DNA from 4 places in the Streptomyces sp. BR1 genome. Region 3 is predicted to be linked to each of the others. Evidence: riboswitches for the same ligand, from Rfam matches in the RefSeq annotation. Region 3 holds a riboswitch; each other region holds the start of a gene.
What was found. Region 3 has a riboswitch for cyclic di-AMP ahead of ACT1U9_RS02560 (M23 family metallopeptidase). Riboswitches for the same ligand answer to the same signal wherever they lie in the genome.

Region 1: another riboswitch for cyclic di-AMP. It lies ahead of ACT1U9_RS00590 (transglycosylase SLT domain-containing protein); the one in region 3 lies ahead of ACT1U9_RS02560 (M23 family metallopeptidase).
Region 2: another riboswitch for cyclic di-AMP. It lies ahead of ACT1U9_RS06510 (M23 family metallopeptidase); the one in region 3 lies ahead of ACT1U9_RS02560 (M23 family metallopeptidase).
Region 4: another riboswitch for cyclic di-AMP. It lies ahead of ACT1U9_RS14340 (M23 family metallopeptidase); the one in region 3 lies ahead of ACT1U9_RS02560 (M23 family metallopeptidase).

The regions. Positions count from the first base shown of each region.
Region 1 covers NZ_CM126252.1:132,717-140,295, reverse strand. Annotated here, with positions in the region: gene ACT1U9_RS00615 (sodium:solute symporter family protein) at 1-1,398, opposite strand, end outside; gene ACT1U9_RS00610 (alkaline phosphatase family protein) at 1,692-3,359, shown strand; gene ACT1U9_RS00605 (hypothetical protein) at 3,378-3,581, opposite strand; gene ACT1U9_RS00600 (DinB family protein) at 3,588-4,142, shown strand; gene ACT1U9_RS00595 (class I SAM-dependent methyltransferase) at 4,349-5,023, shown strand; cyclic di-AMP (ydaO/yuaA leader) riboswitch at 5,363-5,546, shown strand; gene ACT1U9_RS00590 (transglycosylase SLT domain-containing protein) at 5,551-6,363, shown strand; gene ACT1U9_RS00585 (metal-sensitive transcriptional regulator) at 6,437-6,733, shown strand; gene ACT1U9_RS00580 (beta-glucanase) at 6,800-7,444, opposite strand.
Region 2 covers NZ_CM126252.1:1,582,604-1,590,182, forward strand. Annotated here, with positions in the region: gene ACT1U9_RS06495 (bifunctional acetate--CoA ligase family protein/GNAT family N-acetyltransferase) at 1-2,802, opposite strand, end outside; gene ACT1U9_RS06500 (HPr family phosphocarrier protein) at 3,003-3,284, shown strand; gene ACT1U9_RS06505 (GntR family transcriptional regulator) at 3,452-4,129, opposite strand; gene ACT1U9_RS06510 (M23 family metallopeptidase) at 4,309-5,079, opposite strand; cyclic di-AMP (ydaO/yuaA leader) riboswitch at 5,093-5,253, opposite strand; gene ACT1U9_RS06515 (M16 family metallopeptidase) at 5,468-6,835, opposite strand; gene ACT1U9_RS06520 (M16 family metallopeptidase) at 6,853-7,579, opposite strand, start outside.
Region 3 covers NZ_CM126252.1:552,997-560,575, forward strand. Annotated here, with positions in the region: gene ACT1U9_RS02550 (NAD-dependent epimerase/dehydratase family protein) at 1-273, shown strand, start outside; gene ACT1U9_RS02555 (SGNH/GDSL hydrolase family protein) at 337-1,128, opposite strand; gene ACT1U9_RS02560 (M23 family metallopeptidase) at 1,298-2,185, opposite strand; cyclic di-AMP (ydaO/yuaA leader) riboswitch at 2,190-2,358, opposite strand; gene ACT1U9_RS02565 (peroxidase family protein) at 2,690-4,510, opposite strand; gene ACT1U9_RS02570 (hypothetical protein) at 4,585-5,622, opposite strand; gene ACT1U9_RS02575 (alpha-galactosidase) at 5,842-7,579, opposite strand, start outside.
Region 4 covers NZ_CM126252.1:3,330,484-3,338,062, reverse strand. Annotated here, with positions in the region: gene ACT1U9_RS14365 (MmyB family transcriptional regulator) at 1-149, shown strand, start outside; gene ACT1U9_RS14360 (PhlD) at 284-1,351, shown strand; tRNA gene ACT1U9_RS14355 (tRNA-Met) at 1,427-1,500, shown strand; gene ACT1U9_RS14350 (hypothetical protein) at 1,591-1,893, shown strand; gene ACT1U9_RS14345 (PP2C family protein-serine/threonine phosphatase) at 2,002-3,177, shown strand; cyclic di-AMP (ydaO/yuaA leader) riboswitch at 3,345-3,492, shown strand; gene ACT1U9_RS14340 (M23 family metallopeptidase) at 3,504-4,583, shown strand; gene ACT1U9_RS14335 (aldo/keto reductase) at 4,693-5,637, shown strand; gene ACT1U9_RS14330 (PrsW family glutamic-type intramembrane protease) at 5,659-7,116, opposite strand; gene trmB (tRNA (guanosine(46)-N7)-methyltransferase TrmB) at 7,193-7,579, opposite strand, start outside.

The DNA.
Region 1 (7,579 bases), 420 kb from region 3:
CTTGTAGATCCAGAAGTAGTTGAGCATCGCCGCCGTGGTGCCCGCGAGCAGTCCCCACACACCGGACTTCATCGAGGCCCGCTTCCAGAACATACCGATGACGAAGACCACGAACATCGGGACGTTGAAGAAGGAGAACAGGGTCTGGAGGTACCCCATGATGTTGGAGAACGACGAGGCGATGAAGGCCGTGCCGATCGAGGCCAGCACACCGACCGCCGTGATCAGCCGCCCGAAGCGCAGGTAGTACGCGTCCGGCCGGTCCTTGCGGACGTACTTGGCCCAGATGTCGTACGTGAACACGGTGTTGAAGGACGACACATTGGCCGCCATGCCCGCCATGAAGGCGGCGAGCAGACCGGTGACGGCGATGCCGAGCACACCGTTGGGCAGCAGCTCCTGCATCAGATACGGGATGGCGTCGTTGTACGTGAGGTCCGAGCCCGGGGTGCCGATCTTCGGGACGAGCACGGCGGCGACCAGGCCCGGGATCATCACCAGGAAGACGATGAACATCTTCGGGAACGCGGCGATCAGCGGGGTGCGCTGGGCGGCGCTGAGGTTCTTCGCGGACAGGGCGCGCTGGACCTCGGCGAAGTTGGTCGTCCAGTACCCGAAGGAGAGCACGAAGCCGAGCCCGAGGATGATCGTCAGCCAGTTGGCGCCCAGCGGGTTGGCCTGGCCGATGCCCGTACCGCCCCACGCGGTGAGGTAGTTGTGGCCGTGCGCGGACTCCAGGGAGTCGCTGAGCGCACCCCAGCCGCCGACCCGCTTGAGGCCGAGGACGACCAGGGGGATCAGGGCCGCGAGGATCACGAAGAACTGGAGCACTTCGTTGTAGATCGCCGAAGAGAGTCCGCCGACGGTGATGTACGCGAGCACGAAGAGCCCCGCGACGACGATGGCCACCCACTGCGGCCAGCCGAGCAGCGCCTCCACGACGATCGACAGGGCGTAGAGGTTCACGCCCGCGATGAGGATCGCGGCGAACGCGAACAGCGCCGAGCTGAGCAGATGTGCGGATTTGTCGAACCGCTGGAGCAGGAACTCCGGGACCGAGCGGACCTTCGAGCGGTAGTAGAACGGCATCATCACCAGGCCGAGGAAGACCATGGCCGGGATGGCGCCGATCCAGTACCAGTGGACGACGGCCACGCCGTACTGCGCGCCGGTGGCGGCCATGCCCAGGATCTCGGTCGCGCCCAGGTTGGCGGCGACGAAGGCGAGCCCGGTGACCCAGGCGGGCAGCGACCGCCCGGAGAGGAAGAAGTCGAGGCTGGTCTTCACGCTGGCGCGGGCGGCGAAGCCGATGCCCAGGACCACGACGAAGTAGATCGCCAGGATCGTGTAGTCGAGCCCGTTGGTGGGGAGCCGCAGTCCATCGGCCAGATATTGCATACGTACCCGCTTCGTCGCGCGAACTTGATCGGAACGGAACCTACGCCTCGATGGTCAGAACCTGAAGAGTTTTGTTGGGAATGTTTGTTGGATTGTGATCGAGCGCGCGGGGAGTGATGGGTCGGGTGTGAGCCGGTCCGGGCGCGGGGCGGCGGAACCTTGGCCCTCGCATGGGCCGTTCCATACCGGCCATGCCCTGGCCGTTCACCGTTTTGCCCCGCCCGATACACACACCGTCACTACTCATGGGGCACACCCCCCACCCCCGGTTCCACCTACGTCAGGGGAAACCCGTGAACCGCCGCTTCCTCCGGCTCGCCGCCACCTTCGGCGCGGTCGGCGCGCTCGCCGGAACGACCGTGCTCCAGGCCGGTGCCGCCCCCGCCAAGCAGCACGGTGCCGCCGCCCGGCACGTCCTGCTGATCTCCGTGGACGGCCTGCGCCAGGCCGACCTCGCCCGCTACACCGCGCAGCACCCGCAGTCCGCGCTCGCCCGCCTCGCACGCGGGGGAGTGCAGTACACCCACGCCGCCACCACCACGCCCTCGGACTCCTTCCCCGGGATGACCGCCCAGGTCACCGGCGGCGGCCCGGGCACCACCGGCGTCTACTACGACGACTCCTACGACCACACACTGCTCCCGGCCGGCACCACCGACTGCGCCCACACCAAGCCGGGTGCCGAGGTCGACCTCACCGAGGACCTCGACAAGGACAAGTCGGCGCTCGACGCCGGCCAGGGCCTCACCGGCCTGCCCGGCAGCATCCTGAAGATGACCGGCCGCCCGGGGACGCTGATCAACCCGGCCGCGCTGCCCGTCGACCCCAAGACCTGCAAGCCGGTGACCCCGCACGCGTATCTGCGGGTCAACACCGTCTTCGACGTGGCGCGCAAGGCGGGTCTGCGGACCGCGTGGTCGGACAAGCACGCCGCGTACGACATCCTCAACGGGCCCTCCGGCGACGGCATCCAGGACCTGTTCACGCCGGAGATCAACTCCGACGCCATCGGCTTCCCGAAGGGGACCGACTGGACCAAGGACAACCGGGCGACCGAGCAGTACGACCACTACAAGGTCCAGGCCGTCCGCAACGAGATCGACGGCTACGACCACAGCGGCACCCACCGCACCGGCACCCCGGCGGTCTTCGGCCTCAACTTCCAGTCCGTCTCGACCGCCCAGAAGCTGCCGTCCTCCGACGGCCTCAAGGGCGGTTACGCGGCCAAGGACGTGCCCGGGCCGCTGGTCGCCAAGAACCTCGACTTCGTCGACACCGAAATCGGCTCGCTGGTCGCCGAGTTGAAGGCGCGCCACCTCGACGGCAGCACCACCGTCATCCTCTCCGCCAAGCACGGCCAGTCGCCCGCCGACCCCACCGCGCTCACCCGCGTCGACGACGGCCCGCTCGTCGACGGCCTCAACGCGGCCTGGAAGAAGGCGCACCCGGGCGCGGGCGACCTCGTCGCGCACAGCGCGGACGACGACGCCTTGCTGCTGTGGCTGGGCGACCGCTCGCAGGCCGCCGCCGAGTTCGCCAAGACGTATCTGCTGGCGCAGCACGGCACCGGCACGGACATCGACGCCAAGCCCAAGGCGTTCACGCGCGGCGGTCTGGCGACGGTGTACGCGGGCGCCGCGGCGGCCCGCCACTTCGGTGTGCGCCCCGGTGACTCCCGTGTCCCGGACGTCTTCGGCGTGGCCCAGTACGGCGTCGTCTACACCGGCGGCACCAAGAAGATCGCCGAGCACGGCGGCGCCGCCCCCGACGACGTGAACGTCCCGCTGGTCGTCTCCGGCGCGGGCGCTCCGGCGGGCGTGCGTGACGCGGCACACGTCCACACCACCCAGATCGCCCCGACCATCCTGGCCCTGCTCGGCCTGGACCCGCGCGACCTGGCGGCCGTACGCCAGGAGCACACGCGGGTGCTGCCGTTGCGCAGTGGCGCGACCCACCGTTGAAATGACGTGAGTTCACGCTCATAGCGTCACGGGCGTGCGCAGACGTTCTATCGCCGTGGCCGTCGTCGCGAATTGCGCGGCGGCCGCGTGCTTTTTCACTTTGCCCATGCGCTGGGCGAATTCCTGGGCGGTGAGCCAGTTCGACAAAATGGTGTCGAGTTCGATGAGGCTCACGTTCTGCGACTTGAGCGTATTGATCACGGACTTCATGCGGTCGATCATGGGGCCATGACGAGCCCACGCAGCAGAAGAGCCCAGTTGTTCATCGACGCCGAGCGGGACAGCCGGTTCAGCAGCAGTGCCACCGTCGACGAGCGGACCATGCTGGTCGACTTCCTGGCAGCTCAGCGCACGACGCTGGAGCTGAAGTGCGCCGGTCTGGAAGCGGAATTGTCCCGGCGTTCGGTGGCTCCCTCCACGCTGTCGCTGCTGGGGCTCGTACGCCATCTCGCCGATGTCGAACGCCGGTGGTTCCGGCAGGTCCTGGCAGGGCAGGACGCGCCGCTCCGCTTCTCCTCGGCGGCGAACCCCGACGGGGACTTCGACGACGCGGTGGCCGACCCGGCCGTCGTCGCGGAGGCGTGGGAGGCGTGGCGGGCCGAGGTGGCGTTCGCGGAGAAGTTCGTCGCCGAGGCGCCCGATCTCGACGTCGCGGGCGAGGACGCCTGGCGCGGCCCGGTGTCGCTGCGCTGGGTCGTCATCCACATGATCGAGGAGTACGCCCGGCACAACGGCCACGCCGATCTGCTGCGCGAGCGGATCGACGGAGCGCGCGGGATGTGACCGAGTGGCGGTGCTGTGACCACGCTGGACGGTCTCACCGCCGGATTCCGCGGTTGCACAGTAAGGAGTCCTGTCGCCATTGCCCGTGTCATATGTTGTCGATCAACGGGCCACTAGCCCGAGGCACTTGGGACGTGCTTGAGCGGGGCCTGGGCCGAGGTCGGCCACGGGGGCCTGTGCGATGACGATGACGAAAGGCGCACTTGATGACCATCACTGCCGCAGAGAGCTTCGAGGCCGTGTACCGGGGCGAGGGCGCGTTCGCGCTGCCGCCGTGGGACATCGGCGAGCCGCAGCCCGAGTTCGTCCGCATCGTCGAGGCCGGGGATGTCAAGGGGCGGGTTCTCGACGCGGGGTGCGGGACCGGCAGCCTGGCCCTCTACCTGGCACGTCAGGACCTTGACGTGGTGGCGCTCGACTTCTCGCCGACGGCCGTCGAGTCGGGCCGCCGCAAGGCGGCCGACCAGGGCGTGGACGTCGAGTTCGGCGTGGCGGACCTGTCGGCCGTGGAGGGTTACGACGCCGAGTTCGACACCATGCTGGACTGCGCCCTGCTGCACGCGCTGGAGGAGCCGGAGCGCGGGCGCTACATCCGTGAGCTGTACCGGATGGCGCGGCCGGGCGGCGTCGCGCACATCCTCACGTTCTCCGAGCGCGTCCCCGACTTCGTCGAGGTCGTCAAGGGCATCGGCCCGCACCGGGCCACCAAGGACGAGCTGCACGGCGAGTTCACGGCGGCGGGCTGGGACGTGCTGTCGATCGAGGAAGGCACCATCGTCGGGCAGATCGCCGTCACGGAGATGGCCTCCGAGCTGGGCGCCGAGGTCACCACCCGGATCGACCTGCCGTCCTGGCTGCTGAAGGCCCGGCGCCCGCTGTAGCCGCGCGCATGGCTGCGTAATGTCCGAAATGATCCTTCAGGGTCACTTTCTTGCTTATTTCGCTAATGATGCCACTGCGGGTGAATACGTAAATTAGGCGGCATTTACGTGCCGCTTGCCGGGGCGTTGTTTTCGGCCCGGGAAAGTGAAGTGGGTCACGTGGTCGGTCGCAGGCCCAAGGTCGGCGGCCGACCAATTCCCTTTGCGGCGAAGGCGAGTTGAGGATTCCGGTCGGGCGCGTGCGGGGCGCCTGTCTTGCAGTGGATCTTTATCTGATATGGCGCGGTGAATTCGGTCCTTGTTTCTCCCGGACCTATTCGCTTACGGTCACGGCTAAATCCGGATGGACCGCCGAATCCTGCCGCCGTCCGGATACCTCCCACACACGAATGGCAGGAGCGGGGGACCCAAGTAGGCCGCCGGTCCGGTTTCCGGAACGGCTCGGGGTCAAGCCGCGTGCGCCGCGGCCGGGCATCTCCTGCCCGAACCCGACAGCTCACCTCGCAGGCGAAGGAGAGGAATTCGCCATGGCCGCAAAGGGTAAGCACCGCCGACCCAAGTCCAACTCCCTTACCCGTGGCCTCGCCGCCGCCGGTACGGGGGGCGCCGCGCTCGTCATCCCCGTGATGGGTGCGACCACCGCCGGTGCCGCACCCGCCGTGACGTACTCCGCCCCCACGATGAAGGCGTCGGTCCTCGCGGCCGCCAAGCCGGCCGTGGTGAAGGCCGTGGCGAAGAGCGCCCCCACCAGCTACTCGGTCGTCGCCGGTGACTCGCTCGCCAAGATCGCCCACGACCTCGATGTGAGCGGCGGCTGGAAGGCGCTCTACCAGGACAACCGCCAGGCCATCGGCGGCGACCCGACCATGATCCACCCCGGCCTCACGCTCACGATCGGCAAGCAGGCCCAGACCTCGGCCACCGCCGACCGCGCGGCCACCACCACCCGCGCCGACCGCTCCGCGCGCTCGACCACCCTCACCCAGGCCACCGCCGCCGTCGCGAAGACGACGTCGTACGCGAACAACCTCGACGGGTGGATCCGGCAGTCGCTGGACATCATGGCCCAGCACGGTATCCCCGGCAGCTACGACGGTATCTACCGCAACGTCATGCGCGAGTCGTCGGGCAACCCGCTGGCCATCAACAACTGGGACTCCAACGCCGCCGCCGGAATCCCGTCCAAGGGCCTCCTCCAGGTCATCGACCCCACCTTCCAGGCTTACCACGTGCCCGGCACGTCGACGGACAGCTACGACCCCGTCGCCAACATCACCGCCGCGTGCAACTACGCGGCGAGCCACTACGGGTCGATCGACAACGTGAACGGCGCCTACTGACCGGACCCCGGGCAACAGGTCACCTTCCTCGCCACTTCGTCGGGGCGATACCCCCCGGGGTACGCTGGCACGGATGCGCAGCGAGGAAGGACCGCCCATGGCCAGGACCGTCGACGAGGAAGCCACCACCGCCGTACTGAACCGGCTGCGCCGTGCCCAGGGGCAGCTCGCCGGTGTCATCGCCATGATCGAGGCCGGGCGCGACTGCAAGGACGTCGTCACGCAGCTCGCCGCCGTGTCCCGCGCGCTCGACCGCGCGGGATTCAAGATCGTGGCCAGCGGTATGCGCCAGTGCATGGCGGCGGCGGACGGCGAGACCCCGCCGATGACCGAGGCCGAACTCGAACGCCTCTTCCTCGCGCTCGCCTGACGGGGAGGGGGCGCAGCGGTCGGCCCGGTCCGCTTCGGCGAAGTGCCGTGACATCACGGCGAGTTGTCACTGTTCGCGATGCACCCGCAGCATCGGCACCTCGAACGACATCTCCGATACGCCGGGTTGTGGCGGTGGGTGGTAACGGCCCGCGCAGACCGACAGGTTGACGATGAGGTGGGCCCGCCAGTGCCGGCCCACTCCGCGCTGATCGGAGAAGACAGCCGCACCGTTCACCCACCAGGTGACCGACCCCGCGCCGAACTCCACCCGTAGGTCGACGAGGCCGCCGGGGCGGACGGCCGGGTCGCGGTGGTAGTGGTGCGCGCCTCTGACGTGGTTGGACAGCTCCAGCAGATCCGGGTTGTCCGGGTGGTACTCGAACACGTCGATCTCCTGGCCGCCGTCCCGCCAGGTCCAGATCGCGGGCCACGCCCCCAGCTCCTGCGGGAGCCGTACGCGTGCGTCGAGTACGTCCCCGGCGCACACCATGAAGTCCTCGTCGCCGCCTTCCGTGGTCAGCAGTCCCGTACTCCACGTCCCCTCGGGGCGGCGCCGTGCCCGGAAGGTTCCGGTGCGGCTGTAGGAGGGGTCGGCGACCAGGTGGTCCAGCTTGTCGTCGCCGGGGTTGACCGGACCGCCGTCCGGATACGCCCAGGAGCGGCCCGCGACCCACTGTGCGGGCGAAGCGAAGTCGGCGGTGAAGAGCACGGCCACACTCTGGCACGAACCGGGCACGCTCCGGCACGAAGCGGCGCCCAGGCCCGCCGAGCACCCCCTGCGGTGTGCTTTACGTAAGCAAATATGTGATGTCACCGTTCGAAAACTTGGGCAATGGGCGGCGAA
Region 2 (7,579 bases), 1.0 Mb from region 3:
GAGGCGGACGGTGGCGCCGAGGGCGGTGAGACCGTGCTGGGCGACGACGACCGGTTCCAGGGTGACCGCGACGACCTCCGGGTGGTCGTCGACCAGGCGCGACACCCGCAGCAGGAGCTCTTCGAGCGCCGCCGTGTCCACCGGGGCCGAGCCGCGCCAGCCGAACAGGAGCGGGGCGGTCCGGATCGACCGGATCAGCTCGGCGGCGTCGCGGTCGGTGGCCGGAACCAGACGATGGCCGGTGTCCCCGAGCAGCTCGGAGGCGGCGCCCGCCAGGCCGAAGGAGAGCACGGCGCCGACGGCCGGGTCGATGGCGGCGCGCACGACGGTGTCCACCCCGCGCGGCGCCATCGCCTGGACGACCGGCTGCAGCTCCTCCGGCTTGCCGAGCGCGTGGGTCAACTCGGCGTACGCGCGCCGCAGTTGCTCCTCGTCCGCCAGGTCCAGGCGGACCCCGCCGAGGTCGGGGCGGTGGCGCAGATGCGGGGCGGTGGTCTTGAGCGCGACGGGGTAGCCGATGCGGGCGGCGGCCTCGACGGCGGCGTCCGGGTGCGGGGCGGGGCGGGCGGGGCGCACCCGGATGCCGTACCGGCCGAGCAGCGCCTCGGCGGCGTCGCTGCCGAGCGTCACGCCCCGGGGGTCCGGGGCGTCCCCGAGCAGCCCCGCGATGTCCCGGGCGGCCCCGGCCTCGTCGATGTCGTCGTACTCCGGCACCTTCCCCTGCTCGGCGGCCTGCCGCCGCCACTGCCCGTACCGCACGGCCTGCGCGAGCGCCCGTACGGCGCGCTCGGCGGCGGGGTAGGCGGGGATGCGCCCCTGCACCCCCTCGGCCGCCATACCCCCGCTTCCGGGCTCCGGCCGCGCGGGCACCACCCTCCCCCGGTTCGCCGTCGCCGCTCGCGGTGCCGTGTCCGCCGCGCTCGCGAGCGCCTGGGCCAGGCCGCCCAGTTCCACGTGGACCACCGCCACCGGCTTCGCCGGGGACGTGGCCGTGGCTTCCTTGAGGGCCGTGGCCAGGGCCTCGTCGGGGTGGCCGGGGGTGCCCACCCAGGGGATCGCCGTGACCACCACCGCGTCGCAGAACTCGTCCGCGAGCGCCTGTGCCAGTGCGTCCCGGAAGTCGGCCGGGGTGGCCGCCGTCGTCAGGTCGCGGGGCGGCAGGGGGCGCAGCCCCTCGGTGAGGCAGGCGTCGTACGTCAGCAGGCCGAGCGATTCCGAGTTGCCCAGGATCGCCACGCGCGGGCCCGCCGGCAGCGGCTGGTCCGCGAGGAGCACGCCCACGTCGACCAGTTCGGTCACCGTGTCCACCCGGATCACCCCGGCCTGGCGCAGCAGCGCCGAGACCGCCGCGTCCGGGACACGGGTCACCGGGACCGCGTGGCCCGGCGGGGTCGAGCCGCTGTGGCGCGCGCCCTTCACCGCGACCACCGGCTTCACCGCCGCCGTCCGCCGCGCGAGCCGGGTGAACTTCCGCGGGTTGCCGATGGATTCGAGGTACAGCAGGACCACGTCCGTATCGGCGTCCTCGTACCAGTACTGGAGGATGTCGTTGCCCGAGACGTCCGCCCGGTTGCCGGACGAGATGAACGTCGACAGGCCCGCCCCGCGCCGGTAGAGCCCCGAGAGCAGCGCGATGCCGATCGCTCCGGACTGCGTGAACAGGCCGATCCGGCCCCGGTCGGGCGGCTCCGGCGCCAGGGACGCGTTCAGCCGTACCCCGGGCGCGGTGTTGATCACGCCGAACGCGTTCGGCCCGATCAGCCGCATCCCGTACGACCGCACCTGCCGCAGCAGTTCGCGCTGGCGCTCGCGTCCGGCCGCGCCGCTCTCCGCGTAACCGGCGGAGAGGACGACGAGGCCCTGCACCCCGTGCTCGCCGCACTCCGCGACCGCCTCCGGCACCCGCTCGGCCGGTACCGCGACGACCGCCAGGTCGACCGGCTCCCCGATCTCCGCGAGCGAGCGGACCGCCGGTACACCGTCGACCGTGGGGCCGCCACCGAACCACGAGCCGCCGCCGGCAGTGGAACTCCCGTCCCCGAAGGCCCGGTTGACCGCGTACACCCGGCCGGTGAACCCCGCCCCCAGCAGATTGCGCAGCACCGTGCGCCCCACTCCACCGGGCTCGCGGCCGACGCCGATCACGGCGAGCGAGCCGGGCGCGAGCAGCCGCTGCACCGAGCGTGACTCCGCGCGCTGCTCACGCGCGCGCTGCACGGCCAGCGACTCGGCCGTCGGCTCCAGGTCGAGCGTCAGATGGACCGAGCCGTCCTCAAAGGAACGCTTCTGCTGGTAGCCCGCGTCCGTGAACACCTTGATCATCTTGTTGTTGGCGGGCAGCACCTCCGCCGCGAACCGCCGGATCCCCCGCTCGCGCGCGACCTCCGCGATGTGTTCGAGCAGCGCGGACGCCACCCCGCGCCCCTGGTGGGCGTCCTGTACGAGGAAGGCCACCTCGGCCTCGTCGGCCGGGGCCGAGGCGGGGCGGCCCTGCGCGTTGATCCGGTCGAAGCGGACGGTCGCGATGAACTCGCCGCCGACCGTCGCCGCGAGCCCGACCCGGTCCACATAGTCGTGATGGGTGAAGCGGTGCACGTCCTTGGCGGACAGCCGGGGGTAGGGCGCGAAGAAGCGGTAGTACTTGGACTCGTCCGACACCTGCTCGTAGAAGGAGACGAGCCGCTCGGCGTCGGCGGTCGTGATGGGCCTGATCCGGGCCGTACCCCCGTCGCGCAGCACGACGTCGGCCTCCCAGTGGGCCGGGTACGCGGGGTCCTGCGTCTTCTCCTGCGGAGCCTGCATACGGGCAGCCTACGGGTCGCGGCGCCGGTTGGGGCGGGCCAAGGTAGGGAGCCGGAGCAGGGCGCCCGGACAGGGACAGGACAGGGAGAGGAGCGCAGGGCCGAACGGCCTCAGGGCCGGGGTCCGAGGCCGTTATGAGCACTCCGCAGGACATGAGAGAATGGTCTAGACAACCGTCAGAGATTTCGAAGGGCATCACCATGGCTGAGCGCCGCGTCAATGTCGGCTGGGCCGAGGGCCTGCACGCCCGCCCCGCTTCCATCTTCGTCCGCGCCGCCACGGCCTCCGGCGTCCCCGTGACGATCGCCAAGGCCGACGGCAACCCGGTCAACGCCGCCTCCATGCTCGCGGTGCTCGGCCTGGGCGCGCAGGGCGGCGAGGAGATCGTGCTGGCTTCCGAGGCGGAGGGCTCCGACGCGGCCCTGGACCGTCTGGCGAAGCTCGTCGCCGAGGGCCTTGAGGAGCTCCCGGAGACCGTCTGACCGCACCCCGGTCGGCCGAGCCCCACGCTTCACGAAGCGAGCCGTGGATCCCGAATTCGGGATCCACGGCTCGCTTTCTTTTACGCGGCTTCACATACACGCCTGCTGATTCCGGGCAGCGGAAAACCGGCCCCTCGAATTACTTCTCTTTGTATACGGCGGCTTTGTTAAGCACGTACGCCCGCGATGTTTACGGCATGTTGCGAACTTCTCACGTCCGCCGGGCGGCGCAGCCGATAGGCGGAAAAGGCGCGCTCGGCATGGAGGGTCGCCAGCGATCTGGCCCGCTCGGCGTCGCCCCGCGCCACCGCGTCCACGATCGCCCCGTGCTCCGCCCAGGACTCACCCGGCAGCGCGGGGTGCTCCACCACGTAAATCCAGGCGATCTTGTGGCGCAGCTGGGTGAGCAGCGCGATCAGGCCGGGGCTGCCGGAGGCCTGGGCGAGCGTCTCGTGGAACCAGACGCCCAGCGAGCGCAGGTCCTCGCCCTGGGCCCGCCGGATGCGCTCCTGACCCAGCCTGACCAGGCCGCGCAGCACCTTCAGATGGGCCTCGGTGTGCCGCGTCGCCGCCCGCGCGGCGGCCAGCGGTTCGAGCAGTACGCGCATTTCGAGCAGGTCGGCCGCCTCCTGCTCGGTGGGCTCGGCGACACAGGCCCCGGCGTGCCGGCGGGTGGTCACGAAGCCCTCGGACTCCAGGGTGCGCAGCGCCTCGCGGACCGGGACGCGCGAGACTCCGTAACGCCGGGCGAGCACTTCCTCGGTGAGCCGGCCGCCGCGCTCGAAGAGTCCCGCGACGATGTCGTCACGGATCGCCGTGCATACCGATTGCGCCGGAATGCGCATGACCGAACCTCCGCCTTAATCCCCGCGAAACGCGGTCGATCGACGCCTGTTCGGCGACTCTATTCCAGCGGCTGTTAATTCCCGGTGACATGGCCTATTCCAGCGATATCTTTTGGCCAACGCGACGAAGCCCCGGCACAAGGTGCCGGGGCTTCGCGGAAGGACGGTACGCCCGTGCGTCAGACGTCGACGCCGTGCGCGCGCAGGTAGGCGACCGGGTCGATGTCCGAGCCGTAGGTGGGGGCCGTGCGGGCCTCGAAGTGGAGGTGCGGGCCGGTGGTGTTGCCGGTGTCGCCGGAGAGGCCTATCTGCTGGCCCGGCTCGACCGACTGGCCGACGGAGACGCCGATGGACGACAGGTGGCCGTACTGCGTGTACGTGCCGTCGTTCATCTTGATCACGATGTTGTTGCCGTACGCCCCGCCCCAGCCCGCCTCGACCACGGTGCCGAGCCCCACGGCGTGCACCACGGTGCCGCTCTCCGCGTGGAAGTCGATGCCGGTGTGGCTCCCGGAGGACCACAGCGAGCCGCCAGTCTTGTAGCCGGTGGAGACGTACGAGTTGGATATCGGCGCCACGAAGGTGTTGAGGCGCTTGCGCTCGGCCTCGCGGGCGGCCCGCTCCTTGGCGGCGCGCTCTTCCTTGGCCCGGGCCTCGGCCTTGCGCTTGGCCTCGGCGGCGGCGCGGGCCTTGTCGGCGGCGTGCTGCTGGGCCGCGGCCTGGGCGCCGATGCGGTCGGCGAGCGTGTCGCCGATGACGATGGCCTGCGTGATGCCGGTGTCCTCGACGGAGGCCGAGGTGGACGCGGCGTTCTCGGCGGCGAGGGCCGGCGAGGCGAGGGTGCCCACGACTCCGGCGGTGGCCAGGGTGGCGATGCCGGCTATGTTCGCGCTCTTGCGCGACATGGCGCTCGGACGACGATGTTTCCCGGTGGCACGGGTGAACGCCATGGAGAGGCGGTGTCCTTTCCTTCCATCTCGCCTACCGGGTTAGCTGACGGGTTCGGAGCTGGAAGGTCTCCTACGGGCCCCTCCGCGGGCGGAGGCGTCCGATTCACCCCAGGGACTGAGTGGGTCCCCGGCTCCCCTGGCTCGCGCCAGTTGGGGACTCGGCGATCGCTGTCCGGTGCCGCGGCTGCGACGGGTGGTGACGGACAGCCCGACCGACGCTAGACGGCTGATCTTTCAATCGCCAAACAGACGCCTGTTTTTGTAGCGCACGCCACATGACAGACAGGCAACCTCCCCACTAAATGGGACATATAGGAGGACCCCGGCGGCACACCTGCCACCGGGGTCCTTCCCGTACGGGACGCCACGCGCGCGACGCGGCTCCCAATCAGCCCGCTACGACGGTGACTTCACCGATCCCGAGGGCCTTGACCGGCTCCGCGATCTGCGCCGCGTCACCGACGAGGACGGTCACCAGACGGTCCACCGGGAAGGCGCTGACGACGGCCGCCGTCGCCTCCACGGTGCCCGTCTCGGCGAGGCGCGCGTACAACTGCGCCTGGAAGTCGTCCGGGAGGTGCTGCTCGACCTGGTCGGCCAGCGTCCCGGCGACGGCCGCCGCCGTCTCGTACTTCAGCGGGGCGACGCCCACCAGGTTCTGCACGGCCGTCTCGCGCTCGGGGTCGGTCAGACCCTCGGCGGCGAGCTTGCGCAGCACCGTCCACAGGTCGTCCAGGGCCGGGCCGGTGTTCGGGGTGTCGACCGAGCCGCTGATGGCGAGCATGGCGGCGCCGGTGCCCTCGGCGCCGGAGCGCAGGACCTGACCGTACGCACGTACTCCGTACGTGTAGCCCTTCTCCTCGCGCAGGACGCGGTCCAGGCGGGAGGTGAGCGTGCCGCCCAGGCAGTACGTCCCGAGGACCTGGGCGGGCCAGACGCGGTCGTGGCGGTCCGGACCGACCCGGCCGATGAGCAGCTGGGTCTGGACGGCGCCGGGCCGGTCGACGATGACCACACGGCCGGTGTCGTCGGCGGTGATCGGCGGCATCGGGCGCTCCTGGGCCGCGGTGCCGGTCCAGGCGCCGAGCGAGTCCGCGAGGACCGCGTCCAGGTCGGTGGCGCCGAAGTCGCCGACGACGACCGCGGTGGCCGCCGCCGGGCGCACGTACGCCTCGTAGAAGGCCCGTACGGCGGCGGCGTCGATCCGCGTGACGGTCTCCTCGGTGCCCTGGCGCGGGCGCGACATGCGCGCGGTCGCCGGGAAGAGCTCCTTGGAGAGCTGCTGGGCGGCGCGGCGGGCCGGGTTGGCCAGCTCGTGCGGGATCTCGTCGAGGCGGTTGCGGACCAGGCGGTCGACCTCCGCGTCGGCGAACGCGGGCGCGCGCAGGGCCTCGGCGAGCAGACCGAGCGCCTTGGGGAGCCGGGAGACCGGCACCTCCAGGGAGACCCGCACGCCCGGGTGGTCCGCGTGCGCGTCCAGGGTGGCGCCGCAGCGCTCCAGGTCGGCGGCGAACTCCTCGGCGGAGCGCTTGTCGGTGCCCTCGGAGAACGCGCGCGCCATGATCGTGGCGACGCCGTCCAGACCGGCCGGTTCGGCGTCCAGCGGGGCGGCGAGGAAGATCTCGACGGCCACCACCTGCTGGCCCGGGCGGTCGCAGCGCAGCACGGTCAGCCCGTTGGACAGGGTGGTGCGGCCGGGGGCGGGGAACGCCCAGGGACGCGCGGTGCCCGCCACCGGCTGCGGGTGGAACTCCATGGTCACGCCGGTCTCGCTCACTGCTCTGCTCCCTTGGCGTCGGCGTCGGCCGCCTCGTCCTCGTCTGCTTCGGCGGTGGTCGGCTCGTAGACCAGCACCGCCCTGTTGTCCGGGCGCAGGGTGGCCCGGGCGACGTCCCGCACCTCGTCGGCGGTGATGTCGAGCACCCGGTCGACGGCGGTCAGGGCGAGCTGGGGGTCGCCGAACAGCACCGCGTACCGGCAGAGTTCGTCCGCGCGGCCCGCGACCGTACCGAGCCGGTCCAGCCACTCGCGCTCCAGCTGGGCCTGGGCGCGCTCCATCTCCTCGGCCGTGGGGCCCTCTTCGGCGAACCGGGCCAGCTCCTCGTCGACGGCCGACTCGATGTCCGGGACCTCGACGCCGCCGGACGTCTTCACGTCCAGCCAGCCGAGCGAGGGGGCACCGGCCAGGCGCAGCAGGCCGAAGCCCGCGGCGACGGCGCTCTGGTCGCGGCGCACCAGGCGGTTGTGGAGCCGGGACGACTCGCCGCCGCCGAGCACGGTGAGCGCCAGGTCCGCCGCGTCGCACTCGCGCGTGCCGTCGTGCGGCAGCCGGTAGGCGGCCATCAGCGCGCGCGCCGGCACGTCCTCGTGGACGACCTCGCGCAGCTGCTCGCCGATCACGCCGGGCAGCGCGCCGTCGCGCGGCGGCTGCTTGCCGTCGTGCGTCGGGATGGAGCCGAAGTACTTCTCGATCCAGGCGAGCGTCTGCTCCGGGTCGATG
Region 3 (7,579 bases):
CGCTGGACCGATCCCGAGCCGATCCTGGCCGCCGGTGTCGCGCCGTGGAACGACCTGCCGGTGTGGATCCCGCCGGGCGATCTGCACGACACGATGCACGTCTCGAACGTGTGGAAGGCCGTGCTCGCCGGGCTGCGCTGCCGTCCCGTGGAGGAGACGGTCGCGGACACCTGGGCGTGGCTGGAGTCCATCGGCGGCGAGGCGCCGCAGCGGCCGGACCGCCCCCGGGTCGGACTCGACCCGGAGACGGAGCGGAAGCTGCTGCACGGCTGAACCACCGCGCCAACACTGCCGTCTTGACGGTCCGTCAGGACATACCAAGGACTCGATAGGCCGTCAGAGCGGCAGCAGGTCCGGGCGCTTGGGCTCCACGTGGTCGCCCGAGCTCTCGCCCCGCAGCCGTCGCCCGATCCACGGCACCAGGTGCTCGCGCGCCCAGTGGATGTCGTCGCGCCGCACCTCAAGGGTGCCGCGCGGCGGCAGCGGCGGCCACATCTGGTCGGGGTCGGCCGGCACTTCAAGGCCGAGCACCTGGGCGGCGCGCAGCGCGACCCGGGTGTGCCCCTCGGGCGACAGATGCAGCCGGTCCTCGTCCCACGCCCGCCGGTCCTGCACGGACTTGAGCGACCACAGGTCGAGCACCGGGCAGTCGTAGCGGTCCGCGATGGACCGTACGTGCGCGGTGTACGTGGCGACCTTGCCCCGTAGATGCTTGAAGACCGGCACCCCGCGCGTGTCGAACCCGGTGGTCACCATGACCGTCGGGATCGCGCTCTTCAGGTCGGCCACCGCGCGCTCGAAGCGCTCGGCGACGTCGTCCGGGTCGGTGCCCGGCCGGATGATGTCGTTCCCGCCCCCGCAGAAGGTCACCAGGTCGGGCGCGAGCTCCTTGGCCCGCGGCACCTGCTCCTCGACGATCTGGTCGAGAAGCCTGCCCCGGACCGCGAGATTGGCATAGCGAAAGGCCCCCTCCGGTCGCTGATCAGCCAGTAGCACGGCGAACCTGTCCGCCCAGCCGACGAACACCCCGTCCGGGCCGGGATCGCCGACGCCTTCCGTGAAGCTGTCGCCGATCGCCGTGTACGACCCGAACGTACCGCTGTTGAATGATCTCGAATCGTCTGCCACGGGACCATATCTTTCCCTTACGGATGTGACCTACGCGACCGTAAGGAGGGGTTGACGGTGGGTGATATAGACCACCCGGTCAGTTTGGCCCCAACGGGAATACGCCAAAGAAGGCGCGGCCCGGCACGATTTCACGTACCGGGCCGCGCCGTTTCGAGCCGCTGAACTGTCAGAGGCTGGCGCCCTGCTGGCGCAGATACGCGAGCGGGTCGACGTCCGAGCCGTAGTCCGGGGTCGTACGGATCTCGAAGTGCAGATGCGGGCCGGTGACGTTGCCGGTCGCGCCGGAGAGGCCGATCTCCTGGCCCTCGGTCACGGTCTGCCCGGCCGAGACGACGATCTGCGAGAGGTGGGCGTACTGGGAGTACATGCCGTCGGCGTGCCGGATGACGACCTGGTTGCCGTAGGCGCCGCCCCAGCCCGCCGTGACGACCGTGCCCGCGCCGACCGCCTTCACCGTGGTGCCGGTCTGCGCCTCGAAGTCGACGCCGGTGTGGTAGCCGCTGGACCACATGGATCCGGCCATGCGGTACGGGGTGCCGATGCTCACGCTGTCCAGCGGCGCGCGGAAGCCGGAGGCGGAGCCCTGGCTCGTCTTGGCGGCCGAGGTGGTGGTGGCGGGTGCCGCACTGGAGGCGTGCGAGGTGGCCGTCGACGTGTGCGAGGCCGTGGCGTGGGACTTCGCCCCGATCGTCAGCTTCATCCCGGGCCGGATCAGCGCCGGGTCGTCGCCGACCACCGCGCGGTTGTCCTGGTACAGCTTCTTCCAGCCGTCGAGCCGGTGGTCCTCGGCGATCTTCGAGAGGCAGTCGCCGGACTGCACCTTGTACGTCGTGGGCGCGGCCTGGGGCGAGGCGGCCGGGGCGGCGACGAACACGGACGCGGCGCGGGCGGCCTGCTGCGGCGCGACGGCCGGAGCGGCACTCTTCACCGCGGCGTGCGCGCCGGTGGCGCCGAGCAGCGGGATGGCGAGCGCGGCGCCGCCGGTGCCGGCGGCGACCATGCCCCGGGATATCGGGCTGGACTTGGGGCGGCGGTGCTTACCCTTCGCGGGCATGGCGGATTCCTCTCCGGCGCCTGCGAGGTGAGCTGTCGGGTTCGGGCTGGAGCTGCCCGGCCGGGCGCACCACAATGCGGTGCGTCGGCTTCACCCCAAGCCGTGCCGGAATTCCGGACGGCGCCTACCTGGGTCCCCCGCTCCTGCCACACGTGGATGGGTGCGGATTCCGAGCGGTGGCAGGATTCGGCGGTCCACCCGGATTGCGGTGACCGTAAACGAGCATTGCTGGCCGCGACAAGTACCCATTCGTCATTCGATTTCGCGGACAGGAATTCATCGGGGAATTGCGGTCACCCTGTGTCGACGATGAATCCCAACAGGCCCCGACGGCAGGGGGATTCGGCACGACCCACCGCCACGGACCGTCACCGGTATGACGCTGCTCACGGACGACTCACGGAAAAACCTCCCTTCCCGTGGGGGAAATGGAGGGTTTTCCGTATAGCGCCCAATACGGACGAAAGAGCCGATCAGTGCATCTTTACGTCCGAATGCCTCGCCTCACTCCTGTCCCGCGATGTTCCACGGCGCGAACGCGTTCTTCTTGCCCGCGAGCGCGGTGCGCAGCTCCGGGTAGTGGCGCAGCAGCACGCTGATCATGGTGTTGCCGTCGATCCACTCAAGCCCGGCCTTGGAGTACACCTCGGGGGTGTAGTACTCGGTGAAGAACCGGTCGCTGTTCAGTCGGCGCGAGGCCATCAGGATGAAGATCCTGAATGCCGTGTCGCTGAAGGCGAAGCCCTTCGGGAGTTTCTCGGCGAACATGCCGACCTCCAGGTCGACCTTCTCGATGTCGCCGCCGTACACCCGCTTGATCTCTTTCGCCCACACCGGATTGTCCGTCAGGTCCTTGAATTCCTTGGCGGGCTTGAGGCGGAGCAGTCGGCGGAATTCGTTGTAGCGCGGGACGCCGAGTTCGCGGGTGCGCAGGATGTCGGTGGCAGCGAGGTCCTGGAGGTGGCCGTCGGGACGCTCGTACTCCTGGAGGAACTTCGGGAAGTTGTGCAGCGTGACGAGTCCCGGGTGGAGTGTGCCGAAGCTGTAGAGCAGGTCGATCGTGGGGATCGAGCCGAGCACCTTCAGGGCCTCGGGGCCCGCGATGTCCCGGAACGTGGCATCGCGCAGTACGGAGTTGTCGTTGGCGGCCCGCAGCTCCCAGTCGTCGCGGATCAGCGGGTGCATCCGGTAGACGGCGACGAACTCCTCGGTGAGCGCGTACGGAACGCCGTAGTGGTCGGTCTCGCCGCCCGGGATGCCGCTGATGACCTCGGACTTGCTGATCCGCCCGAACAGGTCGTGCACCCGCTCCCCCGCCAGCCCCCACCAGTTGGCGCGCAGTGCGGTGACGGTGGTCGGGTGGCTGATGACGGCGGGGGTCCACTCCACCGTGTGGATCTTGGCGATCAGCGCGGCGTTGACGAGCCGGGCCCGCTCGAAGATCTCCTCGTCGTCCCAGCCCGGGTACGCGGCGTGCAGCTGGTCGCAGATCGCGTTGTGCTCGCGGGTGAACACGTCGTGCATCAGGGCGAGTCCGAGCCAGAAGCCGGGGATACGTGAGGGGTCCTTGGCCGGGTCGGAAGGGAACGGCATCCGCTCGTCGTCCCACAGGTGCAGCTTGCCGTTCTCGCCGGTGCGCAGGGCGCGCAGCTCGTCCTCGCTGTTCCCGTAGATCTGCGAGGCGTCCCACCAGTGCGAGAAGACATTGACCCGGGTGTCGGGCGTCCCGGCGGGAGCGTGCGGGTCGCGGGTCGGGTCGTCCGGGGTCCGCATGATCTTCATGGGGCGCTCGGGCCACGGGTCGTCGTCGACCAGGTCGACCGTCCAGGGCCGGTCCTCGGGGCTGGTGCCGTGGCTGAACCAGTCGCGGATCATGAACTGGAGCCAGGCGGCGACCAGCGAGTTGACGGTTTCGGCGGGGACGAAGGTCTCGCGCGTGAGCAGTTCACGGCTCACCTTGCGCGGATTCGGCTCGGCCAGCACGTCGGCGGGGGTCGCGGGCGCGATGTCGTCGAGCGGGATGTTCCGGCCGAAGCGGGTCCCGGCCATGCCCATCCGGGGCTGGTCGAGGTCGTTGTAGCTGCCGTCCGGGGTCCGGTTGACCCTGACCTTGGACGGGTCCTTGGGCGGTGTCGGCTCGGGCACATTGGCGAACGGCAGCTGGTTGGTGTCGTGCAGGTTCTCCTGGCGCAGCCGGATGCGCAGCCCGAGCAGGGTGCCCAGGCCCAGCGGCAACGGCAGTTTGTCCCAGCCGATCCTGCTGTCCAGGAACTCGGCGGCGGTGGTGACCAGGCGCCACGGCAGCGAGGTGCGGTACGAGTTCATCGGATTCCCCCTCGGGGCGGTCCATGCAGTGGGTCTCGGTGGATTCACATGGGTCTCGGTCGCGGCCGGGCCGTTCACTCCTGGCCGAGCCGCCGGGCGCTGCTCGCGCCGTACACGGCCTCGCGCGACCGGTTGAGGTTGCCGAGCGGTCGGAATGTCTCGGTTGTACGCCAGGGGGTGAAGGACAACTGCTCGACGCGCCGGGCGGTGGCCAGGGCCTCGGTCGAGTCGATGTCCTGGCGCGGGATCGTGAGCACGGCGACCGCCACCGGCGGCGACTCGGTCTCCGGCCACTCGACCGAGGCGTCCTCGACGGGCGTACGGGTCTCGTCCGCGAAGCGCTGGAGGCACAGCTCGAACACCACGTCCCGCGCCCGCAGCCGCCGGGCGAGTTCGGCGCGCAGATAGCCGGGGTCGGCCCGCGTGGCCCGGTCGGGGCGCGCGGCGGGCGGCCCGGAGGGACCCGGCCTCAGCAGGTAGCGGACCGGACCGGCGTCGCCCCACAGGATGGGCGCCCGGCTCCAGTACCGCTCCTCGGCGAGACTGGCGACCTTGCGGGCGACCGTCTGGTTCAGCGTGCGCCGCATCCGCGCGGCGGTGGGCCGCCCGACGACGCGCGGCAGCCGTACGAGCAGCCGCCAGGCGATCGCCGCCGTGCTGCCTGCCCCGGCCATCACCTCGGCGAAGTCCACGAACTCCCGGGCATTGGCGGCGTGCGAGACCGGCGCGTTGGTCATCAGCAGATCGTGCCGCTCGTCGTCGGAGACGACGACGCGTACGGCGATGCCCCGCAGATCGGGCACGGCGTCGGGGCGCGGGATGCCGGAGGCGTTCGAGAGCCGGACCAGCGCCCGGTACTCGGCGCCCGGCTGGGCGTATCCCTCGCGCAGGCCCAACGGCAGATCGGGGTGGAACCGCAGCCGGGCGTTGTCGACGCCGAGCGACGCCTTGGCGTGGAACGCCCGCTCGGGGCCCGGCAGCCGCCCCTTGTCCTGGTTGACGCGCTGGACGCGGACGATCCGCTCGGCGAGCTCCGCGAACACCAGCCGCTCGGCCTGCGGGCTGCCACCTTCGTACTGCTCGTACTTCTCGTGCTGCCGGGGATCGGACATGGGTCCGCCTCCTCACCAACCGCGGCAGGGGGCAGCGACGCTACTCGGCGGGGCACGGGGGCGAAATGCCAGATTCGGACCACTTTCCACGGTCGTATACGAGTCGGCTCGGCGGCGCGTCCAAGGTGCCCTGGCCGGGCGCGACGTGGGCGGTCCGGACCACCCGGACCCGCCCCAAGGCTTGCGTCCAGTCTCAACCACCCCATACGGAAAGGGCGTTCATGGCCGGGTCCGGTCGGAGTGGGAGGCGTGCGCCGGGAGCGGATGGAAGCGCCGGAGCCGGAACACGGCCGCGTCCAGATCACCGCGCAGCCCCGTGTCGAGCCCCCGGTGCAGCAGCAGGGCTCCGCGATGTACGGCCCCGGTGTCCAGGCAGCGGTAGACGGCGGCCGGGTCGAGGCCGCGCAGGCGCACGGATGGCGGCCGTTCTCCGTGGTGCTGGGCCTGGAGATACGCGAGCACCACGGTGTCGTCGCCGTGGATGTACTGGACCGCGCTGAGCCCGCCGCGCGGGGGCCGCAGCCGGTACTGGGCGCCGAGCTGCACCACCGGCCGGATCTCCTTGTACAGCTCCACCCAGCCGCGCGCCTCGGCCAGTTCCGCCTCGCTCCACCGGGTGAGATCGCCGCCGATGCCCAGCACTCCGGCCATCGCGCTGACGAACCGGAAGCGCAGACTGCTGATCCGCCCGTTCAGCTGGGTGTTGGGGCTGTCGGTGACCCAGGCCGCCATCACCCGGGCCGGGTGCAGCTGGCTGAAGCCGTCCTGGATGGCGAGCCGGTCCAGCGGATCGGTGTTGTCGGAGGTCCACACCTGGTCCGTACGAGAGAGGATGCCGAGGTCGATCCGGCCGCCGCCGCCCGAGCAGGACTCGAAGGCGACGTCCGGGTGCGCGGCCCGCAGCCGGTCCAACAGGGCGTAGAGCGCGTGGACATGCTCGATCCAGAGCTTCTGCGGATACGTCTCGCCGGGCCAGCCCGCGTCGGTGAAGCAGCGGTTGAAGTCCCACTTCACATAGTCGATCGGCGCGCTCGACAGGAGGGCGTCCAGCTGCTCCCAGAGGTGTTCGCGGACGTCCGGGCGCGCGAGGTTGAGGACGAGCTGGTTGCGGAACTCGGTGCGGCGGCGCCCCACTTGGTGCTGTACCCACTCCGGATGCGCCCGGTAGAGGTCGCTGTCCGGGTTGACCATTTCCGGCTCGACCCAGATCCCGAACCGCATCCCGAGCGCGTGCACCTCGTCGGCCAGCGGCTTCAGTCCGCCGGGGAACCGGTCGGGGTTGGGCGTCCAGTCCCCGAGGCCCGCCGCCTCGCCGGTGCGCGCGCCGAACCAGCCGTCGTCGACGACGAACAGCTCCACACCCATCGCGGCCGCCCGTTGGGCGAGGGCGCGCTGCTGGGGTTCGGAGATGGCGAAGCCGGTGGCCTCCCAGGAGTTGAAGAGCACCGGCCGCACGCGCTCTGCGTCCGGGATCACCCGGGCGAGCTGCCAGGCGTGCCACTCCCGGCTGGCCCCGCCGAAGCCGCCCGCGCTCCACAGCCCGGCGAAGACCGGGGTGGTGTAGCTGTCACCGGGGGCGAGCAGCAGCAGTCCCGAGTCGTCGTACCCGGCGCCGCCGTTGATCTGCACCCGGCCGTCCGGGAGGTGCTGGACGGCGATGCGCCAGGACCCGGACCAGCCGAGCGCGCACGTGTACACCTCGCCGCTCTCCTCGGTGGCAGCGCCCTCGTCCAGGGCCACCCAGGGCAGGTGCTGGTGGCCGGTGTGGCCCCGGCGGCTGCCGAGGACGCGCTCGCCCGGTGTGAGCTCGGAGCGTACGAGCCGGGACTCGGCGGCCCAGCGGCCGTGCAGTTGGCTCACACGCCGGCCGTCGCGCGGCGGCAGCGTCCACACGGCGGCGTCCGCGCGCAGCAGTTCGAGGTCCGGGTCCCCGGCCGCACCTTCGTGGGCGACCGTG
Region 4 (7,579 bases), 2.8 Mb from region 3:
GGCACAGCCTGTACGGGCCCGGCTGGGTCACCACCTGCGTCGCCGAGCCGGTCACCTCGCCCGGTGCCCGCGTGATGCTGCTGCTCTACACACCGGGTGCCTCGCTCGTGAGCCGCCACCCGATGCTCAGCGCGCCCCTGACGAGCTGAACTTCCCGTACGCGCCGTCCGTACCACCGCACGACCCCGAAACCTGGGCTCTGTTCGAATTCAGAGGAACGAAATCCAGCCGTCTCAACTAGGTTGATATTTCGCCCGTTGGCCTCTCGAAGGGGAGCCCCGTCGTGCCCGTACACATAGCCCTTCCCTCCGTCGTCCTGCCGGAGCACATAGTCGCCACGGATGAGATCTGTGCGGACATACGGCGGGCCCACCCCGACCGGCCGCGGCTTGAGGCGCATCTGCGGATCGCCCGCGCGACCACCGTCCGGACCCGCCGTTTCACCCGCCCGCTGCACGCTCCGACCGTGGCCGGAAACGCCACCATCGAGGAGCGGAACCGGGCCGCGTACGAGGACGCGCTGCGGCTTGCGGCGCAGGCGGGGCGGGAGGCACTCGCGCACGCCGGACTGGAACCGGACGACATCGACTGCGTCATCACCAGCCACACCACCTCGTGGACCGTGCCGTCCCTCGATGTCGCGCTCGTACGGGAGCTGGGCCTGCGACCCGACGTACGGCGGATCCCGATGGCCACCGTCGGCTGCGCGGGCGGCGCGCACGGTCTGGTCCGGGCGCACCAGGACATCGCCGCGCACCCCGGCTCCCACGTCCTCGTCGTCGTCGCGGAGTGCCTGTCCACGGCCACGTACAACCACACGGACACCAGCCGCGAGTCGATGATCTACAAGGTGCTCTTCGGGGACGGCTCGGGCGCGGTCGTCGTCTCCGACACCCCCGCCTGGGCCGGGCCGAGCTTCGTCATCGAGGACACCTTCGAGTACGTGCTGCCCGACAGCATCGACCGCTACCAGGGGCGCCTGTCGGGCGCAGGGTTGCACTTCGACTCCACCTCCGCCGCCACCGCCGCCCTCAACGACAGCCTGCCGGCGGTACGCAAGTGGCTCGGCGGCAGCGGCCGGGCGCTGGAGTTCGCGGTCGTCCACCCCGGCGGGCCCCGGGTCCTGGAGGACGCCGCCGTCGGCTTCGGGCTCAACGGCGACCGCGACCACGGCGACCTGCGGCACGCCTGGGCGAGCCTGGCCGCCAACGGGAACCTCGGCGGCTCGGCCGTCCTCGACGTGCTCGCCCGCACCTTCGCGCAGGCCCCCGCCGACCGCCAGTACGGCCTGATCATCGGCTTCGGCCCGGGGTTCGTGCTCGCCGCGTCCCGGGGGCACTGGTCGGCCTGAACCGGCCCGATGGGGTGGCTCACGCCAATCCGGTACGGAGCACCTCCCCGCATGCCGTACAGTTGTGTTTACCGACGCGGGGTGGAGCAGCTCGGTAGCTCGCTGGGCTCATAACCCAGAGGTCGCAGGTTCAAATCCTGTCCCCGCTACTGAAGTCCACAGGGCCCGGCACATATGTGCCGGGCCCTGTGGCGTTTCACAGAAACTCGTCACTTACGTAAAGTACTGTCCCCATTACCATGCGCGAGCACGCGGCGGGGCTGCTGGAATCGATGGCCCGGATCGGGGCGGCGACGCGGCGGAGAGTGCCCGTCGTGCCGCTGTTCCTCGCCGCGTGCGCGCTGCTGATGTGCGTCTCGTTCCCGCTGCCGCCGGTCGCCGTGCCCTGGCTGTCCGCGCCGGGGCACACCAAGGGCGGCGTCCCGGCCGTGCACGGGCCCCCTGCGACCCGTCGGCACGCCAGAGGGACGTGCGTACGGGGGCTCGCCGGGCCCCGACGGTGCCGGGCGAGGCTCATCGCGACCGGGGCCGACCGCCACTGACCCGGTAGCCCGGTTGGCCGAGGTGCGGTCGCCGTGGCGCACGCCGCCCGACAGCCTGGGTGGGGCACGGAATGTCGGCAGCCCGGCGGACGCGCAGGGAGACGACAGGTGCGGCAGCGAGGAGAGGACGAGGGGCCCGGGCGCCTCGACCAGGTGGCGGGTGCCGCCCGACTGCGGCGGCTCGGCCTCGTCCGCGTCCTGCCCGCGCTGCTCCTCGTCGTCGGTGTCGTCTTCGACGTCTCGACGCCGCCCGATCTCACCGCCGCCGCCCTCTACTCGGCCGCGCCCCTGATCGCCGCCTCGTTCTTCGGCCGGGTCGGCACCGCCGTCATCGGCGCGGCCGCCGTCGGGGCGGTGGTGCTCACCGACGCCTTCCACGACATCCCCAGCACCGCCGAGGCGGTCAGCGAGCTGTTCACCGTGTTCACCGTCGCGATCCTGGCCCTGGTCATCAACCGCACCCTGCGCCGCAGCGGCGAGCGCCTGGCCTCCGCGCGCGTGATCGCGGAGACCGCCCAGCGCGCGGTGCTGCCCAAGCCGTCCGGCCGTATCGGCGGACTCCAGGTCGCCGCGCGCTACGAGGCGGCGCAGGCGGGCGCGTTCATCGGGGGCGACCTCTTCGCCGTCCAGGACACGCCGTACGGGGTGCGGCTCGTCGTCGGGGACGTGCGGGGCAAGGGGCTCGGGGCGGTGGAGGCGGTGGCCGTGGTCATCGGGGCGTTCCGGGAGGCCGCCGAGCAGGAGCCGTCACTGGAGGACGTGGCCGGGCGGCTGGAGCGGGCGCTCGCCCGCGAGGGCACCCGGCGCGACGGCCTTGACGCCTTCGAGGGCTTCACCACCGCCGTGCTCGCCGAGATCCCGCCCGGCCGCGAGTGCGTACGCCTGGTGAACCGGGGGCACCCCGAGCCGCTGCTCCTCCACGCGGACGGCAGGCTCGACGCGCTCACCCCGGCCGACCCCGCGCTGCCGCTGGGGATGGCGGAGCTCGGGGTGTGGCCGGACCGGGCGGACGCGTACCCGTTCCCGCCCGGCGCGACGCTGCTGCTCTACACCGACGGCCTCTCCGAGGCCCGCGCGGCCGAGGCCCCGGGCGACTTCTACGATCCGCACGAGCGGCTGCGCGGCCGCATCTTCCCGGGTCCGGAGGAGCTGCTGGACGCGCTCGTCGACGACGTGCGCAGACATACGGGCGGGGGCGCGAGCGACGACATGGCGCTGCTCGCGGTGAGCCGCCCGGGGGTGCGCCAGCCTGAGCGGCGCCGGACGATGCCGGTGGTGCCATGACCCCGGTCGAGCCGCCTCGTAACCCTTCGTAGCCGAACGGCCCCGCAGTGCACGCCATTTGACGCACTGTCATTAAGGATCAACGGGAACAGCTTGGAAACAGGTCCCGGTGTCTATTAACGTTCGATAACGCAGCGCGGTCGTCCCAGCCGTCGCCTAGGCGGCACCGTGCGCACGCGCCGAATCCCGCAAGGGAACCGGGGAACCACCAACTTGGGGTGAATCGGGCACCTTCGCACTTCTCTGAGGTGCCCGTAGGAGACCTTCCTGCTCCGAACCCGTCAGCTAACCCGGTAGGCGAGAAGGAAGGAAAGGAGTGCGCCCCCGTGGCGTCCAACGAGCCTGCCCTCGGCACCCCGCCGGTTCCCCCCGTCTCCCTGTACGGGGCCCCGCCCAGTGACACCGAGGTGTGGGAGCCGTGGGACCCCACCGAGGAGTCCCTGCGTGCCGTACGCGGCCGGCACCGCGTCGCCAAGCAGCGCGGCGGGCTCGCCCGCAGCTCCACCGTCCTCGGCGTCGGCGTCATCGCGGCCGTCGGCGCGGGCGGCATGGCCAGCGCGCAGACCAAGCCGCCGGTCTCCATATCCCTGCCCGACTCGGTCGCCGACAAGCTCCCGGACGTCAAGTCCCTGCCGGGCGTGGGCACGTTGATATCGGACATCGCGGGCGACGACACCCCGGATACGTCCCCGACCGCCAAGGCCGACCGGGCCGTGGCGAGCGCCCCGCTCACCATGGCGGGCGTCTCAAGGGCCGAGGCCGAGCAGGGCGCCACCGACGCGGGCGAGGCCCTGCGCGCCCGCATCCTCCAGCAGGCCGAACAGCAGCAGAACAACGCCGAGGCCGAGGCCAAGGCGAGTGCCGAGAAGGCAGCGGCCGACAAGGCCGCGGCCGAGGCGAAGGCCGCGCAGACCGCGGCGCAGCAGAAGGCGGCGGCCGAGAAGAAGGCCGCCGAGGAGGCCGCCGCGAAGAAGGCCGAGGAGGAACGCCTCGCCGAGCTCGCCAAGAGCTACTCGCTGCCGGTCGCTTCGTACACGATCACCTCGACGTTCGGCGAGGCCGGTTCGATGTGGGCCTCCGGCCACCACACGGGCCTCGACTTCGCCGCCCCGACCGGTACGCCGCTGAAGGCGATCCACAGCGGCACGGTCAAGTCGGCGGGCTGGTCCGGCTCGTACGGCTACCGCACGGTCATCGAGCTGGACGACGGCTCCGAGCTCTGGTTCTGCCACCAGTCGTCGATCGCGGTCAGCGCGGGCCAGCAGGTCAGCACGGGCGACACGATCGGCCGCGTCGGCGCCACCGGCAACGTCACGGGCCCGCATCTGCACCTGGAGGTGCACACGCCGGACGGCACGGGCATCGACCCGATGGCGTGGCTGCAGTCGAAGGGGCTCAACCCGTAGGTCGGGTGGGGCTCCACCCCGGGTCGGGTGCGGTCCGGGGTTCCCGTCCGGGTTCCGGATCGGGCCGCGTATCCGGAATACCCGTGCCCCACAACGCCGTTGCCCCCTCATGACCTCTCTGCGCCCGCTCGGTGCCTCGGACCTTTCCGTCTTCCCGCTCGCCCTCGGCGGCAACGTCTTCGGCTGGACCGCCGACGAGGCGGCGTCGTTCGCCGTGCTCGACGCGTATACCGCCGCCGGCGGCAACTTCGTGGACACGGCCGACGTGTACTCGCAGTGGGCCCCGGGCAACGAGGGCGGTGAGTCCGAGCGGATCATCGGCCGGTGGCTCGCCGCGCGCGGCAACCGCGAGGACGTCGTCGTCGCCACCAAGGTCGGCGCCCACCTCACGTACAAGGGCCTCGCGCCCACCACGATCAAGGCCGCCGTCGAGGAGTCCCTGCGCCGCCTCGGCACCGACTACATCGACCTCTACTACACGCACTTCGACGACGAGTCCGTCCCCGTCGAGGAGATCGTCACCGCCCTCGACCAGCTGGTGCGGGACGGCAAGGTCCGCGCGGTCGCCGCCTCCAACATCTCCCCGGCGCGGCTCCAGGACTCGCTGGACTTCGCGGACCGCGAGGGCCTGGCCAAGTACGTCGCCCTCCAGCCGCACTACAACCTGGTCTCCCGCGACACGTACGAGGGCGGCCTCCAGGACACCGCCGCCCGCTCGGGCCTGGCCGCCGTCCCGTACTTCTCGCTCGCCGCCGGGTTCCTCACCGGCAAGTACCGCCCGGGCGTGGCGGTCGACAGCGAGCGGGCCGGCAAGGCGGGCCAGTACCTTGAGAGCGACCGGGGCATAAAGGTGCTGGCCGCGCTCGACCGGATCGCGCGCGAGCGCGAGGTCGCGCACGCCACCGTCGCGCTCGCCTGGCTCGCCGCCCAGCCGACCGTCGTCGCCCCGATCGCCTCGGCCCGTACGGTCGAGCAGCTGCCCGCCCTCGTCGCGGTCGCCGACTTGGAGCTCACGGACGCGGAGCTGAGCGAGCTGAAGACCGCGTCGGCGTAAGGCGCAGCAACTGTACGGGGGTCAGCGCAGGTAGGGGTTGTACGGCGCGGACTGCTCGGGGGAGGGAGCGGGGGCGTGGCCTGGGCCGTGCGGTGCCTGTGTGCCGTACGGGGTCTCGTAGCCGTACGGGGCGTAGGACGCCGGGGGGTTGTACGGGGCGCGGGGGCCGTACGGGTGCGGCTGGGGCGGGATCCAGATGCGGCCCGCCGCGCCCGCCGCGTACAGCAGCGCGGGACCGGCGACGGCCTTGCGCTCCCACAGATGGTGCAGCAGCTCCTGCTCGCGGGCCGTGAAGTCCGCTCCCGCCGAGCCCTGGTGGGCGCGGTGGCGCAGGAACGCCAGGGCCGTCGCGAACGCCTCGTACTCCGCGACCGTGCGCGCCGCCCGGCGGCCGCCGTAGGTGCGGTGCGCGAAGTCGCGGGCCATCGAGCGGGCCCGCATCGAGGAGAGCGCCAGCGGTTCGGCGGGGCCGAGCCAGCCCGCCGCCGCGTACGCGGGCAGCTCGGCGGCGACCGTGCGCAGCTCGCGCTGGCGGCTCCATATCGCGAGCCAGGTGAGCAGCCCGAACACGGGGACCATGAACGCCGCGTACACCAGGTAGAAGCCGTACGTCCCGAACGTCGACGAGCCGTTCCACAGCGCGTGCATGCCCATCGCCATCAGCAGACCGAGCACCGGCAGCCCGATCCGGCGCCAGCGGCAGCGGGCCGAGGCGAGGGCCGCGGCGCCGAAGCCTATGCCCGTGCACACCGTGAACAGCGGATGCGCGAACGGCGACATCACGATCCGTACGAAGAAGGTCGCGGCCGTCGTCGAGGCGAGCCCGGCGGTGTGGCTGGCCTGGTCCTCGCCGAAGGCGTTGCCCAGATAGAGGATGTTCTCGGTGAAGGCGAAGCCGGTCGCGGTGAAGCCCGCGAAGACGACGCCGTCGACTATCCCCTTGAAATCCCGTCTTCGGAACAGGAAGAGCAGCAGCACGGCGGCCGCTTTGGCGCTCTCCTCCACGATGGGTGCGATGACGGTCGCGCCCAGGTGGTCGGCGGAGGACGGGTCGGCGGTCGCGGTGGCTATCCACTTGGTCGCGAACGAGTTCGCGATGATCGCCACGAGCGCCGCGGCGCACGCGCCCCAGGCGAAGGCGAACAGCAGATTGCGCCACGGGCCCGGGTCGACCCGGTCGAGCCAGCGGAACGCGGTGCCGAGCAGCGGCACCGGCAGCACGGCGAGGCCGAGCCCCACCAGGAACCCCTCCGTGCCCGTCTGGTCCCGCACGATGGCGAGGATGACCAGGCCGCAGAGGGCGAGCAGGGTGATCAGCGCGCCGGCCCGCAGGGCCTTGGAGCGCCAGAAGTCGCGCCGGGGCCGGTAGCGCCACTTCGCGCGCTCCGGGACGGCGTCGAACCGCGGCTGCGCGCGACAGTCCGGGACCGGCTGGACCGGGCCCGGCGGAGAGCGGTGCGGAAGCGATTCGGACGACACCAGACGACCCTAACGACCCGCACCGACAATCCGCGACGGTGCCTGTGGACAGTGCGGCCCGCGCATGGGGTCGCGGTCAGGCGGAGGGCAGCTCGGCCACGCGCCGGAAGAGCAGGTCGTGGACGACGTGGCCCTTGTCCAGGCCCTGGCCCTCGAAGCGGGTCAGCGGGCGGAACGCGGGGCGGGGCGCGTAGCCGCCGTCTTCCTGGGTGTTCTCGAACGCCGGGTGCGCGCTCAGCACCTCCAGCATCTGCTCGGCGTACGGCTCCCAGTCGGTGGCGCAGTGCAGTACGGCGCCGGGCTTGAGCCGGGGTGCGACGAGGGTGAGGAAGTCGGGCTGGATGATGCGGCGCTTGTGGTGGCGCTTCTTGGGCCAGGGGTCCGGGAAGTAGACGCGCAGCCCGTCCAGGGACTCCGGCTCCAGCATCTCGCGCAGCAGGATGATCGCGTCGCCGTTGCCCAC